3 regions of the Streptomyces sp. NPDC046557 genome follow, and region 1 is predicted to be linked to each of the others. Evidence: riboswitches for the same ligand, from Rfam matches in the RefSeq annotation. Region 1 holds a riboswitch; each other region holds the start of a gene.
What was found. Region 1 has a riboswitch for thiamine pyrophosphate ahead of thiC (phosphomethylpyrimidine synthase ThiC). Riboswitches for the same ligand answer to the same signal wherever they lie in the genome.
Positions count from the first base shown of each region.

Region 1 (4,721 bases):
GCGAACGAACGGCCGGAACTCGCTTCCTTGGGCGAACGACTGAACGCCGAACAATTGCGCACCATGGCCATGAGTGCCACCGCCTTGCTGACGGCCGCGGCCGCGGCCGAATACGACCACTACGTCAAAGTCCGCGCGCAATTGCGCGACGAGCGTCTGTCGGCCCCGGGCACGACGGGCGAGGGCGACGGGGACGGACAGAGCGGCGGCGCGGGCGTGAGCGCCATTGTCGCGGTTCTCGCGCCGGTCCTGGCCGGCACCGCCATGCTGATCTTCCTGTTGGTGGGCTACAGCCTCAAGATGATCGATCCCGAGCCGGCCTTTGCCCGGACCATGCTGACAGCGGGATGGCTCTTCGGTGGGCTCACCGTGGCCGCACTGCTCTTCGCGGTGATCGGATTGCTCGTGACCGCCGTCCGCAACAGCTCCACGGAGGTCGCGGCCGAGGAGGCGGCGGCCGTACCCGACGAGCTCTCGCGCGCCCGAGAGGCGTGGCGCAACGCCCTGCTGGAACGCGGCATCATGCCGTTCCTCCGGGACGCACTGGCCGATCCGAGCGCCGGCCCCGGCTATCCGGCCCCGCGGACCCCGCATGCCGGACGCATACCCAGCCTCGGATACAGCCGGCCGGACTTCACCAGCCCCGGAGCCACCTCCCAAAGCCCACGTCCGGACTACGCCCCACCGGACTTCACGAGCCCCGACTTCGGCGGCTCGGAGCCCGAGGGGGAGTGATGTTTCACGTGAAACAGACGCGTTTCACGTGAAACATCCGTGCGGAGCGTGGAACACCCTCGTGGAACGGGCCCGCGACTCCCCCATGTGTCACGGGTCCGCTCCGTACGCGGTGCTGCCGTCAGTCGGCGAGCGGCAGGTAGACCCGGTTGCCCGAGGCCGCGAACTCCGCGGACTTCTCCGCCATGCCGGCCTCGATCTCCTCGGCCTTGAGGTCTCCACCGTGTTCACGACGGATGTCCTGGGAGATCTTCATCGAGCAGAACTTCGGACCGCACATGGAGCAGAAGTGCGCGGTCTTGGCCGGCTCGGCCGGCAGGGTCTCGTCGTGGAACTCGCGGGCGGTGTCCGGGTCGAGGGCCAGGTTGAACTGGTCCTCCCAGCGGAACTCGAACCGGGCGTCCGACAGGGCGTCGTCCCACTCCTGAGCTCCGGGGTGGCCCTTCGCCAGGTCCGCGGCGTGCGCCGCGATCTTGTAGGTGATGACACCGGTCTTCACGTCGTCCCGGTTGGGCAGACCCAGGTGCTCCTTGGGCGTGACGTAGCAGAGCATCGCGGTGCCCCACCAGGCGATCATCGCCGCGCCGATGCCCGAGGTGATGTGGTCGTACGCGGGTGCGACGTCCGTGGTCAGCGGGCCGAGGGTGTAGAACGGCGCCTCCTCGCAGATCTCCTGCTGGAGGTCGATGTTCTCCTTGATCTTGTGCATCGGGACGTGGCCCGGGCCCTCGATCATCGTCTGGACGTTGTGCCGCTTGGCGATCGTGTTCAGCTCACCCAGCGTCTTCAACTCCGCGAACTGCGCGGCGTCATTGGCGTCGGCGATGGAACCGGGGCGCAGTCCGTCACCCAGCGAGTAGGTGACGTCGTACGTCGCGAGGATCTCGCAGAGCTCCTCGAAGTTCGTGTAGAGGAAGTTCTCCTTGTGGTGGGCGAGGCACCACGCGGCCATGATCGAGCCGCCGCGGGAGACGATGCCGGTCTTGCGCCGGGCAGTCAGCGGGACGTACGGCAGCAGCACGCCGGCGTGCACCGTCATGTAGTCGACGCCCTGCTCGGCCTGCTCGATGACCGTGTCCTTGTAGATCTCCCACGTCAGCTCCTCGGCGCGGCCGTCGACCTTTTCGAGCGCCTGGTAGAGCGGCACGGTGCCGATCGGGACCGGGGAGTTGCGGAGCACCCACTCGCGCGTCGTGTGGATGTTGCGACCGGTGGAGAGGTCCATGACGGTGTCGGCGCCCCACTTGGTCGCCCAGGTCATCTTGTCGACCTCCTCCTCGATGGAGGAGGTGACCGCGGAGTTGCCGATGTTGGCGTTGACCTTCACCAGGAACCGCTTGCCGATGATCATCGGCTCGATCTCCGGGTGGTTGACGTTGGCCGGAAGAACGGCGCGACCTGCGGCGATCTCCTCGCGGACGACCTCCGGGGAGACGTTCTCGCGGATCGCCACGTACTCCATCTCCGGGGTGATCTCGCCCCGGCGGGCGTACGCGAGCTGGGTGACCGCCGCGCCGCCCCGGCCGCGGCGGGGCTGGCGCGGGCGGCCCGGGAAGACCGCGTCGAGGTTCTTGAGGCCACCGCGCGGCGAGGTGTGCTTGATGCCGTCGTCCTCGGGGCGCACGGGCCGGCCCGCGTACTCCTCGGTGTCCCCCCGCCCGATGATCCAGTTCTCCCGGAGCGGGGGAAGACCCCGGCGGACGTCGGTCTCGATCTGCGGGTCGGTGTACGGACCGGACGTGTCGTAGAGCGTCACGTCCTTGCCGTTGGTGAGGTGGACCTGGCGGACGGGCACCCGGATGTCGGGGCGGGAGCCCGCCACATATCCCTTGTGCCAGCCCGGCCCGCGCCCGGTCTGGCCGTCGGCGTCCTCGCTGACGGCAGGCGTGCGTGCATCCTGAATGGTCATGAGACCTATCTCCCTACGCCGGCATTACCCGGTAACAGGTTCGGCGGTCGACGCAGCCTCCTCCCGTACCCGCCGTTTCGGCGTGCGTACGGTGATCAGCGCCCTCTCAGCCCGGTGCTCCGAGCTCCCGCGTTGTGCAAAGTAGCCCCCACGCTAGCGTCATCTGTGGCGTGCTGAACAGTGGGCCCCCTCATCTCTTGCGATGATCGGCCGGTGACGTCCTTGCCGCAGCCTCCCATCAATCCCCCCGAGCCCCCTGGTCACAGCGACCACGGACATGCCGACGAATCCGCACACGCGCCCTCCCACGGGTCCGCGCACGGCCATTCCCACAGCCATGGGCACGGCCCGGCGGCTCCCGTCTCCCTGCACCTGCGCAAGGTCATCGCCGCCGTGTTGATCCCCTTCGCGGCCGCCGTCTTCGTCGGGATGGTGGTGCTCTGGCCGGGTGGAGCCCCCGCGCACGAGCGGACCGGCGTCGGGTTCGACCGGCAGACCCAACAGGGCAAGGTCGTCGCGTTGGCGAGTGTGGACTGCAAGTCCGTCAACGCCTCGCAGGTTCCACCCACGGGTGACACCTCGACCCCTTCGGGGCGCGAGGCCACGGCGGAACAGACCGGTGCGTGCAAGAAGGCGACCGTCGAGGTCGGTACCGGCCCGGACAAGGGCCGCACCTTCGTGGAGATCGTGCAGCCGGGGGCCCCGCGGCAGTTGGCGAACGGCCAAGAGGTGGTGGTGGCCTACGCGCCGGACGCTCCACGGGACCTCCAGTACTCGGTCATCGACCTGAACCGGAAGCTCCCGTTGGCTCTGCTGGCCGGCATCTTCGCCATCGCCGTCGTCGTGGTCGGCCGGATGCGGGGCGTGTTCGCCCTGGTGGCACTGGTCGTCAGCTTCGGCGTGCTGACGCTGTTCATCCTCCCGGCGATCCTGCAGGGCTCCAACCCGCTGGTCGTAGCCGTGGTCGGGGCCAGCGCGATCATGCTGATCGCGCTCTACATGTGTCACGGCCTGACGGCACGCACCTCGGTCGCCGTTCTCGGCACGCTGGTGTCGCTGCTGCTGATCGGTCTGTTGGGCTCGCTCTTCATCGGATGGGCGTTCCTCAGCGGCAACACCGATGACAACACAGGACTGATCCACGGCCTGTACCCGGACATCGACATGAGCGGTTTGCTGCTGGCGGGGGTGATCATCGGATCGCTCGGCGTGCTCGACGACGTGACGGTCACCCAGACGTCGGCGGTCTGGGAGCTGCACCAAGCCGATCCCACCATGGGATCACGGGCCTTGTACCGGGCCGCCATCAGGATCGGACGCGACCACATCGCCTCCGTGGTCAACACCCTGGTCCTCGCGTACGCCGGCGCCGCGCTCCCCTTGCTCCTGCTCTTCTCCATCGCGAACAGCAGCATGGGTGCGGTGGCCAACAGTGAGTTGGTCGCCGAGGAAATCGTCAGGACACTGGTCGGCTCCATCGGGCTCGTGGCCTCCGTACCGGTGACCACCGCCCTGGCGGCGCTGGTGGTTTCCGCCGACAGGCCGGGGGAACCGAAAGCCACCCCGGCCGCAAAGCCGGCACGCGGTGGCCGAGGACGTCGGCGCAAGCGCTGATCAGATCCGAGCCGAGCCGAGCTGTGCCGACGTGAGGGGGTGCGGGTGGGGCGGGCGGAGTAAGTCCCGTCAGCCGGCGTTCTGCTCGTTCTGCCGGGACTCGGCGAGGATCCTGTCGAGTGCCTCGTCGAGCGTCCCCTCGAAGTCCCCGAGGTTGCGCTCCTGACCGAGCGGAACGAGCCGGTCGGTGCGGTCGAGGAAGGCGACCAACGGTGCCGCTCCCGCGCGGAACAGGGCTCGCTCGCCGCCTACCTGCAGGCGGATGTGGACGTCCGACAGCTCGTCGGGGTGGGACGGGGCGATGTGCACATCCCCGTCACCGCAGGGCTTGTTGATGCCATCGAGGAGGAGCTCGCGACCGAACGCCCACGTCACGGGCGCGTCTCCGGGAAGGTGGAAGGTCAGTCGCACTGCGTAGGGGTCGTGAGCGTCGTACCGGAGTTCCACCGGGATCCGGAAGGAG
Region 1 is NZ_JBEYZH010000006.1:205,861-210,581, reverse strand. It holds gene ABZ934_RS15710 (hypothetical protein) at 1-735, shown strand, start outside; gene thiC (phosphomethylpyrimidine synthase ThiC) at 857-2,644, opposite strand; TPP riboswitch at 2,638-2,785, opposite strand; gene ABZ934_RS15700 (YibE/F family protein) at 2,858-4,258, shown strand; gene ABZ934_RS15695 (SsgA family sporulation/cell division regulator) at 4,328-4,721, opposite strand, start outside.

Region 2 (4,721 bases), on a different contig from region 1:
CCGGGGCCTACGCGGTGGGCTGGCGCTTCGGCAAGACCAAGCTCGCCCCGCGCATCAGCCCCGGCAAGACCCGGGAGGGCCTGGCCGGTGCGGTGGCGTTCGCGATGGCGGCGGGCGCGCTGTGCATGGAGTTCCTCATCCACGACGGCGAGTGGTGGCAGGGACTGCTGCTGGGGCTGGCCGTCGCGGTCAGCGCCACCCTGGGCGACCTCGGCGAGTCGATGATCAAGCGGGACCTGGGCATCAAGGACATGGGGACCCTGCTCCCCGGTCACGGCGGCATCATGGACCGGCTCGACTCGCTGCTGCCGACCGCCCCGGTGGTGTGGCTGCTGCTCGCCGCGTTCGTCGGCACCGGCTGATACCCGCCCCCGGGGGGCTCCGACCGGGGCTCCGACCCGCGGGTTTTTCACCGGTGCGGCCCCGCTGAGCCGGGACGACGTACATGCGAAAGCTTCGGGTGGGTCCGGGCGGTTACTCTTGAAAGGCGCGCTGCTTCTGCGGCGCGCCCTTCGTCTTACAAGGAGTACCCGCCATGGCCCGCCCCGTTCCGGGAGAGCTCACTTTCGTCGCCCCTCGCGGAGCGAAGAAGCCGCCCCGGCACCTCGCCGACATGACCCCGGCCGAACGCCGCGAGGCGGTCGCCGCGATCGGCGAGAAGCCGTTCCGGGCCAAGCAGCTCTCACAGCACTACTTCGCGCGGTACGCGCACGACCCCGCCGAGTGGACCGACATCCCGGCGGCCTCGCGGGAGAAGCTCCGACAGGAGCTGCTGCCCGACCTGATGAACGTCGTGCGGCACATCTCCTGCGACGACGACACCACCCGCAAGACCCTGTGGAAGCTGCACGACGGCACCCTGGTGGAGTCCGTGCTGATGCGCTACCCCGACCGGGTCACCATGTGCATCTCCTCCCAGGCCGGCTGCGGCATGAACTGTCCGTTCTGCGCCACCGGCCAGGCCGGGCTGGACCGCAACCTGTCGACCGCCGAGATCGTGCACCAGATCGTCGACGGCATGCGCGCCCTGCGCGACGGCGAGGTCCCCGGAGGACCGGCCCGACTGTCGAACATCGTCTTCATGGGCATGGGCGAGCCGCTCGCCAACTACAACCGCGTCGTCGGCTCGATCCGCCGGCTGACCGACCCCGAGCCCGACGGCCTCGGCCTGTCGCAGCGCGGCATCACCGTCTCCACCGTCGGCCTGGTCCCGGCCATGCTGCGCTTCGCCGACGAGGGCTTCAAGTGCCGCCTCGCCGTCTCGCTGCACGCGCCCGACGACGAGCTGCGCGACACCCTGGTGCCGGTGAACACCCGCTGGAAGGTGCGCGAGGTGCTGGACGCGGCCTGGGAGTACGCCGAGAAGTCCGGCCGTCGCGTCTCGATCGAGTACGCCCTGATCCGGGACATCAACGACCAGGCGTGGCGCGGTGACCTGCTCGGCAGGCTGCTCAAGGGCAAGCGGGTCCACGTCAACCTGATCCCGCTGAACCCGACGCCCGGCTCGAAGTGGACCGCCTCGCGGCCCGAGGACGAGAAGGCGTTCGTCGAGGCGATCGCCCGGCACGGCGTCCCGGTGACCGTACGCGACACCCGCGGCCAGGAGATCGACGGTGCCTGCGGCCAACTGGCCGCGTCCGAGCGCTGACCGCGCCCCGCCGGCGCCGGCGGACTCTCCTGGGGGCCGGATCGGCCACGGGGTACCCTGTGGCCGAACCAATTGCATATTCCGACAGGGGAGCGCCACAGCGCTGAGAGTGCGGTAACCGTCATCCGCAGACCCTCTGAACCTCGCCCCGGTCATTCGGGGTAGGAAGTTCGGTCATTCACTCAAGCTGTTGCGCCCTGCCCGGCGACCGCTCGCATGGAGCGCCGGGCAGGGCCGCGTCTTCTCCTGGACATCCCAGGAGGAATTCACCAGTGAGCACCACCAAGAAGTTCGCGGGCGCCCTGCTCGCGACCGCGCTGGGCATCACGACGCTCAGCGCCTGCGGCGGCGATGCCAAGGACAAGCCCGCGGGCGCGAGCGACGCGCCGAAGTCCAAGACCGTCACCCTCGTCTCCCACGACTCCTTCGCCGTGAGCGAGCCGGTCCTCAAGGAGTTCGAGCAGCAGAGCGGCTACACCGTCAAGGTGCTGAAGTCCGGGGACGCCGGCGCCGCGCTCAACCAGGAGATCCTCACCAAGGGCTCGCCGCGCGGCGACGTCTTCTTCGGCGTGGACAACACGCTCCTCTCCCGCGCCCTCGACAACGGCATCTTCACGCCCTACGAGGCCAAGGGCCTCGGCGACGTCAAGCCCGAGTACGTCCTGGACCGGCAGCACCGGGTCACCCCGGTGGACTCCGGCGACATCTGCGTCAACTACGACAAGCAGTATTTCGCGGACAAGAAGCTCGCCCCGCCGCAAACGCTGGACGACCTGATCAAGCCCGAGTACAAGAACCTGCTGGTCACCGAGAACGCCGCGACCTCCTCGCCCGGCCTCGGCTTCCTCCTCGCCTCCGTCGGCAAGTACGGCGACGAAGGCTGGAAGGACTACTGGAGCAAGCTCAAGGCCAACGGCGTCGAGGTCGTCGACGGCTGGGAGCAGGCGTACAACGAGCGGTTCTCCGGCTCCGCCGGCGGCAAGAAGGCCAAGGGCGACCGGCCGCTGGTCGTCTCCTACGCCTCCAGCCCGCCGGCCGAGGTCCTGTACGCCGACCCGCAGCCGGCAGAGGCGCCGACGGGCGTCGCCACCGGCACCTGCTTCCGCCAGATCGAGTTCGCCGGCCTGCTCAAGGGCGCGAAGAACGAGGCGGGCGGCAAGGCGCTCCTCGACTTCCTGGTGAGCAAGAAGTTCCAGGAGGACATGCCGCTCCAGATGTTCGTGGACCCGGTGGTCAAGGACGCCAAGCTGCCGGAGGTGTTCACGAAGCACGGAGTGGTGATCGACAAGCCGCAGAACGTCGCGCCGGACGTCATCGCCAAGAACCGTGAGCAGTGGGTCAAGGCATGGTCCTCGCTCGTCGTGAAGTAGCACGCCGGAGCGCTCCCGCGGCCCCCGCTCCCGTCGCCGCGGGGCGGGAGCGCGGGCGGGCCATGGCCGTCAGGCTCGCCCTGATGGCCGTCCCGCTCGTCTTCTTCGGGCTGTTCTTCGCCTATCCCGTCGCCGCGATCGTCGGGCGCGGGCTCAAGACCGACGAGGGTTGGCAGTTCGGCCGGATCAGCGAGGTGCTCGCCCGGCCCGACATCGCCGACGTGCTGTGGTTCACCACCTGGCAGGCACTCGCTTCGACCGGGCTCACGCTGCTGATCGCGCTTCCCGGCGCGTACGTCTTCGCCCGCTTCGACTTCCCGGGCAAGGGGCTGGTGCGGGCGGTGGTCACGGTTCCGTTCGTGCTGCCGACCGTGGTGGTCGGTACGGCCTTCCTGGCCCTGGTCGGCCGGGGCGGGCTGCTGGACGAACTGTGGGGAATCCGGCTCGACACCACCGTCTGGGCCATCCTCCTCGCCCACGTCTTCTTCAACTACGCCGTCGTCGTACGGACGGTCGGCGGGCTCTGGGCGCAGCTCGACCCACGCCAGGAGGAGGCCGCGCGGGTGCTGGGCGCCGGGCGGATCGCGGCGTGGCGGCGGGTGACGCTGCCCGCGCTGGCCCCGGCGGTGGCCGCGGCCGCGCTGATGGTGTTCCTGTTCACCTTCTCCTCCTTCGGCGTCGTGCAGATCCTGGGCGGCCCCTCCTACTCCACCCTGGAGGTGGAGGTCTACCGGCAGACCGCGCAACTGCTGGACCTGCCGACGGCCGCCGTGCTCACCATGGTCCAGTTCGTCGCGATGGGCCTCGTCCTGGCCGTGCACGCCCGGACCGTGCGCCGACGGGAGACCGCCCTGCGACTGGTGGACGCCGCGGGGACCGCGCACCGGCCGCACGGGCCCGGGCAGCGCGCGCTGCTGGCCGGGGTGCTGCTGACCGTGGCGCTGCTGATCGTGCTGCCGCTCGGTGTGCTGGTGGAGCGCTCGCTCGACGCCCCCGGCGGCTACGGGCTCGGCTTCTACCGGGCGCTGGCGGAGGTCGGATCGGGGACGTTCCTGGTCCCGCCCCTGGAGTCGATCGGGAACTCCCTGGAGTACGCGCTGGCCGCGACGGCCATCGCGCTGCTCGTCGGAGGGCTCGCGGCGGCCGCGCTCTCCCGTCGCGGCGGGCGGTTCGTGCGCGGCTTCGACGCGCTGCTGATGCTGCCGCTCGGGGTGTCGGCGGTGACCGTCGGCTTCGGATTCCTGATCACGTTGGACGAGCCGCCGCTGGACCTGCGGACCTCGTGGATCCTGGTGCCGCTCGCGCAGGCGCTGGTGGGAGTGCCATTCGTGGTACGGACCATGCTGCCGGTGCTGCGCGCGGTGGACGGGCGGCTGCGGGAGGCGGCCGCGGTGCTCGGGGCGTCGCCGTGGCGGGCGTGGCGGGAGGTGGACCTGCCGCTGGTGCGGCGGGCACTGCTGATCGCGGCCGGCTTCGCCTTCGCGGTGTCCCTGGGCGAGTTCGGGGCGACGGTCTTCATCGCGCGGCCGGACCGTCCGACGCTGCCGGTGGCCGTGGCGCGGCTGTTGGGGCGGGCGGGCGAGATGAACTACGGGCAGGCGATGGCCCTGAGCACGATCTTGATGCTGGTGTGCGCGGTGTCCCTGCTGGTGCTGGAGCGACTGCGGCCCGACAAGACCTCGGGAGAGTTCTGATGACGTTGC
Region 2 is NZ_JBEYZH010000002.1:87,487-92,207, reverse strand. It holds gene ABZ934_RS05630 (phosphatidate cytidylyltransferase) at 1-362, shown strand, start outside; gene rlmN (23S rRNA (adenine(2503)-C(2))-methyltransferase RlmN) at 536-1,648, shown strand; TPP riboswitch at 1,725-1,834, shown strand; gene ABZ934_RS05620 (thiamine ABC transporter substrate-binding protein) at 1,921-3,018, shown strand; gene ABZ934_RS05615 (iron ABC transporter permease) at 3,102-4,712, shown strand; gene ABZ934_RS05610 (ABC transporter ATP-binding protein) at 4,712-4,721, shown strand, end outside.
Region 2: another riboswitch for thiamine pyrophosphate. It lies ahead of ABZ934_RS05620 (thiamine ABC transporter substrate-binding protein); the one in region 1 lies ahead of thiC (phosphomethylpyrimidine synthase ThiC).

Region 3 (4,721 bases), on a different contig from region 1:
CGTGGCGGCGGGCGGCCTCGGCGAAGACCCGGAGGTGTTCGAGTTCCTCGCCGGCCTCCATGCCCTTGTCGCGGAGCTGGACGATGTCCACGCCGCCGGCCAGGGCGGCGTCGAGGAACTCGGGGAGGTCACCCTGCCGCTTGCGGGCGTCCGTGCACAGGTAGAGCCGGGCGTCGGACAGCAGCATGGGTGTACCCCCGGTGGTCGTGGCGGTGTACGGGCCGCGGGTGGCCCGTACACCGTGTGGATCAGCGCCTGTGGATCAGTGCCTGTGGAATCAGAGGGCGAGCGCCTGAGCGCGGCGCTTCACCTCCGTGCCACGATTCTCGCTCAGCGCCTGCGCGGGGGTGCCGGGGAGGGTCGGGTCGGGGGTGAACATCCACTCCAGGATCTCCTCGTCGGAGAAGCCGTCGTCACGGAGCACGGTCAGCAGACCGGTGAGGCCCTTGACGATCTTGTCGCCGTCGATGAAGGGGGCGGGGACCTGGAGGGAGCGGTTCTCACCGCGGCGCACCGCGAGCAGCTGACCTTCCTTGACCAGCTGGCGGACCCGGGTCACTTCGATGTCGAGCATCTCTGCGATGTCGGGGAGGTAGAGCCAGGCGGGGACAAGGGCATCGATCTTTGCGTCAATCTCGGTCACGGGCACAAGCCTGCCATCTCGGACTCGCCGCCGGTACCTGGGCCACCCCGTCCGGGTTGGGGCCGGGTCAGACCGACGCCGATTTGAGCGGGGTGTCGGAGTCGGAGACCGCGGCCGCGGAGAGCACCGTGCCGGCCTCGATCAGCCGGCGCCCCTGAGCCAGGTCCCGGGGCCGCCCCACCGCCAGGACCGCCACCAGCGCCCCGTCCCGCAGCCAGCACACCGACCACGACGCGCCCGCGGGATCGCCGCGCCACACCATCTCGTCCGCCCCGCCGTGGTGCCCCGCGTACTGCACGAACCGCCCGAACTGCTCCGACCAGAAGTACGGCACCGGGTCGTAGGGCTCGGTCTCCACCGCCTCCCCCGCGACCACGTTGGCCGCGACCACCCTCGGGCCCTGGAGCGCGTTGTCCCAGTGATGGACCAGCAGCCGCTCCCCGTACCGCGCCGACGGGAACGACGCGCAGTCCCCCACCGCGTACACGCCCGGCACGGAGGTCCGCAGCCGGGAGTCGGCGGTGACCGAACCGTCCGCGCCCAGCTCGACCCCGGATCCGGCGAGCCAGTCCGTCGCCGGCCGCGCCCCGACGCCGACGACGACCGCGCCCGCCTCCAGCGTCCGCCCGTCCGCCAAGTGGACCCGACCCTCCTCCACGGACGCCACCCGGGCCCCGGTCAGCAGCTCCGTGCCCGCCTCGGCGTACCAGCGCCCCATGGGCTCGGCGACCTCCGCCGGCACGGCACCGGCCAGCACCCGCTCCGCCGCCTCGACCACGGTCACCGCGCAGCCCGCCTCCCGGGCCGCCGTCGCGAACTCCGCGCCGATCCACCCGGCCCCGACCACCACCACCGGCGGCGCCGCCGCGAGCACCGGCCGCAGCCGGGTCGCGTCGTCCAGCGTGCGCAGCAGGTGCACGCCGGGGACCCCGTCGGAGCCGGGCAGGGTCAGCGGGCGGGCGCCGGTCGCCAGGACCAGGACGTCGTACGGGACCGGGCCCGCCTCGGTGTCCACAACGCGCGCGTCCGCCCGTAGCCCGGTGACCTCGACGCCGAGCCGCAGGCCGATGCCGAGGGCCTCGAAGTCCACGTCGAAGGCGGAGCCCTCGGCCTTGCCGAGCAGCACCGCCTTGGACAGCGGGGGCCGGTCGTAGGGCTGATGGGGTTCGGCTCCCAGCAGGGTCACGGGGCCGGTGAAGCCCTGTTCCCGCAGGGCGACCGCGGTCTGCACCCCGGCCATTCCGGCACCGACGATGACGACGCCGCTCTGAGTCTGTTCCGTCTGCTCGCTCACGCGGCCCACCCTAATCTCCTGACGTTTCATCAGGAACATGCCCGGGGGAGGCAGCCTTACCCGGCATGCGCGGCGGGGTTAGTCTGGCCACCGTACCTATCGCGGGAGTCCGGACGCACCGGGCTGAGAGGGAGGCTGGCCGGCCTCCGACCGTACGAACCTGATCCGGGTCATGCCGGCGAAGGGAGGGGCTGGACGCCCATGCACTCATCTCGGAGGGGATCCCCGAAGGGATCCGACGTCCTCGTCATCGGGGGCGGCATCATCGGCCTGGTCACCGCCTGGCGCGCCGCCCGGCGCGGACTGCGGACCGTACTGGCCGACCCGGCCCCCGGCGGCGGCGCCGCCCAGGTCGCGGCCGGCATGCTCGCCGCCGTCACCGAACTGCACTACGGCGAGGAGACCCTGCTCGGGCTCAATGTCGCCTCCGCCGCCCGCTACCCGGAGTTCACCGCCGAACTCGCCGAGGCGAGCGGCGGCATGGACATCGGCTACCGGGCCTGCGGCACCCTCGCCGTCGCGCTCGACGCCGACGACCGCCTCCACCTGCGGGAGCTGCACGCCCTCCAGCGCCGCTGCGGCCTGGACTCGCAGTGGCTGACCGGCCGCGAGTGCCGCCGCCTGGAGCCCATGCTGGCCCCGGGCGTACGCGGCGGTCTGCGGGTCGACGGCGACCACCAGGTCGATCCGCGCCGGCTGACGGCCGCGCTGCTTGCCGCCTGCGAACGCGCCGGTGTGGCCGTGCACCGGGCGGCCGCCGCCCGGCTCCTCGTCACCGGCGACCGGGCCGCCGGCGCCCTGCTCGACGACGGTACGGAGCTCCGCGCCGGCCAGACGGTCCTGGCGGCGGGCTCGCTCTCGGGTCGGTTGCCCGGGGTGCCGCCGGAGGTGGCGGTTCCCGTGCGGCCGGTGAAGGGCCAGGTACTGCGGCTGACGGTGCCCGCCCCGTACGCGCCGTTCCTGTCCCGGACCGTACGGGCGGTCGTACGCGGCAGCCACGTCTACCTCGTGCCGCGCGAGAACGGCGAACTCGTCGTCGGCGCGACCAGCGAGGAGCTGGGCTGGGACACCACCGTCACCGCCGGCGGGGTCTACGAACTGCTGCGGGACGCCCACGAACTGGTACCGGGCATCACCGAACTGCCGCTGACCGAGACCCGGGCCGGGTTGCGGCCCGGCTCCCCCGACAACGCCCCGCTGCTGGGGCCGACCGCGCTTCCCGGCCTGCACCTGGCGACGGGGCACTACCGCAACGGGGTGCTGCTGACCCCGCTCACCGGCGACGTGATGGCGGAACTGCTGGCCACCGGCACGCTGCCGGAGATCGCCCGCCCCTTCACCCCGCGCCGGTTCACCGAGGCACGTCAGGAGTCGTACGCATGACCATCTCCGTCAACGGCGAGCCGCGCGAGGTCGCGGCCGGCACCACGCTCGACGCGGTGGTCGCCACCTTGACCCCGGCCTCCAAGGGGGTCGCCGCGGCCCTCAACGAGACGGTCGTGCCGCGCGGGCGGTGGCCGCACACCCTGCTGGACGACGGCGACCGGGTCGAGGTCCTGACCGCGGTGCAGGGAGGCTGACCCATGGCGGACGACGTCTTCACCCTCGGCGGCCGGAGCTTCTCCTCCCGCCTGATCATGGGCACGGGCGGCGCCCCGAGCCTGGACGTGCTGGAGCGCGCGCTGGTCGCCTCCGGTACGGAACTCACGACCGTCGCCATGCGCCGGCTGGACCCGACGGTCCAGGGCTCGGTGCTGTCGGTGCTGGACAAGCTCGGCATCGCGGTGCTGCCGAACACCGCGGGCTGCTTCACGGCGGGCGAGGCCGTGCTGACGGCGCGCCTGGCCCGGGAGGCGCTGGGCACGGACTGGATCAAGCTGGAGGTCGTCGCGGACGAACGCACGCTGCTGCCGGACGGCGTCGAGCTGCTGGACGCCGCCGAGATCCTGGTCGACGACGGCTTCACCGTGCTGCCGTACACGAACGACGACCCGGTGCTGGCGCGGAAGCTGGAGGACGTGGGCTGCGCGGCGATCATGCCGCTGGGCTCGCCGATCGGCTCGGGGATGGGCATCCGCAACCCGCACAACTTCGAGTTGATCACGGAGCGGGCGGGCGTGCCGGTGATCCTGGACGCGGGGGCCGGTACGGCGTCGGACGCCGCGCTGGCGATGGAGCTGGGCTGCGCCGGGGTGATGCTGGCCTCGGCGGTGACCCGCGCGCAGGCGCCGGTGCTGATGGCGGCGGCCATGCGGGACGCGGTCACGGCGGGCCGCCTCGCGTACCGCGCGGGCCGCATCCCCCAGCGCCGCTTCGCGGAAGCCTCCTCCCCGAAGGACGGCCGCGCCACCCTCGACCCGGAACGGCCGGCGTTCTGAGGGTGCGGGGCGGGATCGGGGGTACGGGTCCGCGCCCGTACGGGGGCCCCGCCCCGGGGCGGGGCCCGCGGGGGCGGAGGCGCCGCACGCGGCATCGTCACAGCTGGGCTGCAAGGCGACCCGCACCGGCAGGGCCCGCCGGGGCGGCTCGTAGAATCGCCGGGTGGACACGACCCTGGATGACCCCCTCGTCGGGCAGACGCTCGACGGCCGCTACCGCATCGACGCCCGCATAGCGGCCGGCGGCATGGCCACGGTCTACCGGGCCCTCGACACCCGCCTCGACCGTGTCCTCGCGCTCAAGGTGATGCACCCGGCGCTCGCCGCGGACGCCGCCTTCGTCGACCGCTTCATCCGCGAGGCGAAGTCGGTGGCCCGCCTCGCGCACCCCAATGTCGTCGCCGTT
Region 3 is NZ_JBEYZH010000014.1:42,486-47,206, forward strand. It holds gene thiE (thiamine phosphate synthase) at 1-187, opposite strand, end outside; gene ABZ934_RS22380 (Rv2175c family DNA-binding protein) at 278-643, opposite strand; gene ABZ934_RS22385 (FAD-dependent oxidoreductase) at 711-1,937, opposite strand; TPP riboswitch at 2,029-2,141, shown strand; gene thiO (glycine oxidase ThiO) at 2,139-3,320, shown strand; gene thiS (sulfur carrier protein ThiS) at 3,317-3,517, shown strand; gene ABZ934_RS22400 (thiazole synthase) at 3,521-4,315, shown strand; gene pknB (Stk1 family PASTA domain-containing Ser/Thr kinase) at 4,479-4,721, shown strand, end outside.
Region 3: another riboswitch for thiamine pyrophosphate. It lies ahead of thiO (glycine oxidase ThiO); the one in region 1 lies ahead of thiC (phosphomethylpyrimidine synthase ThiC).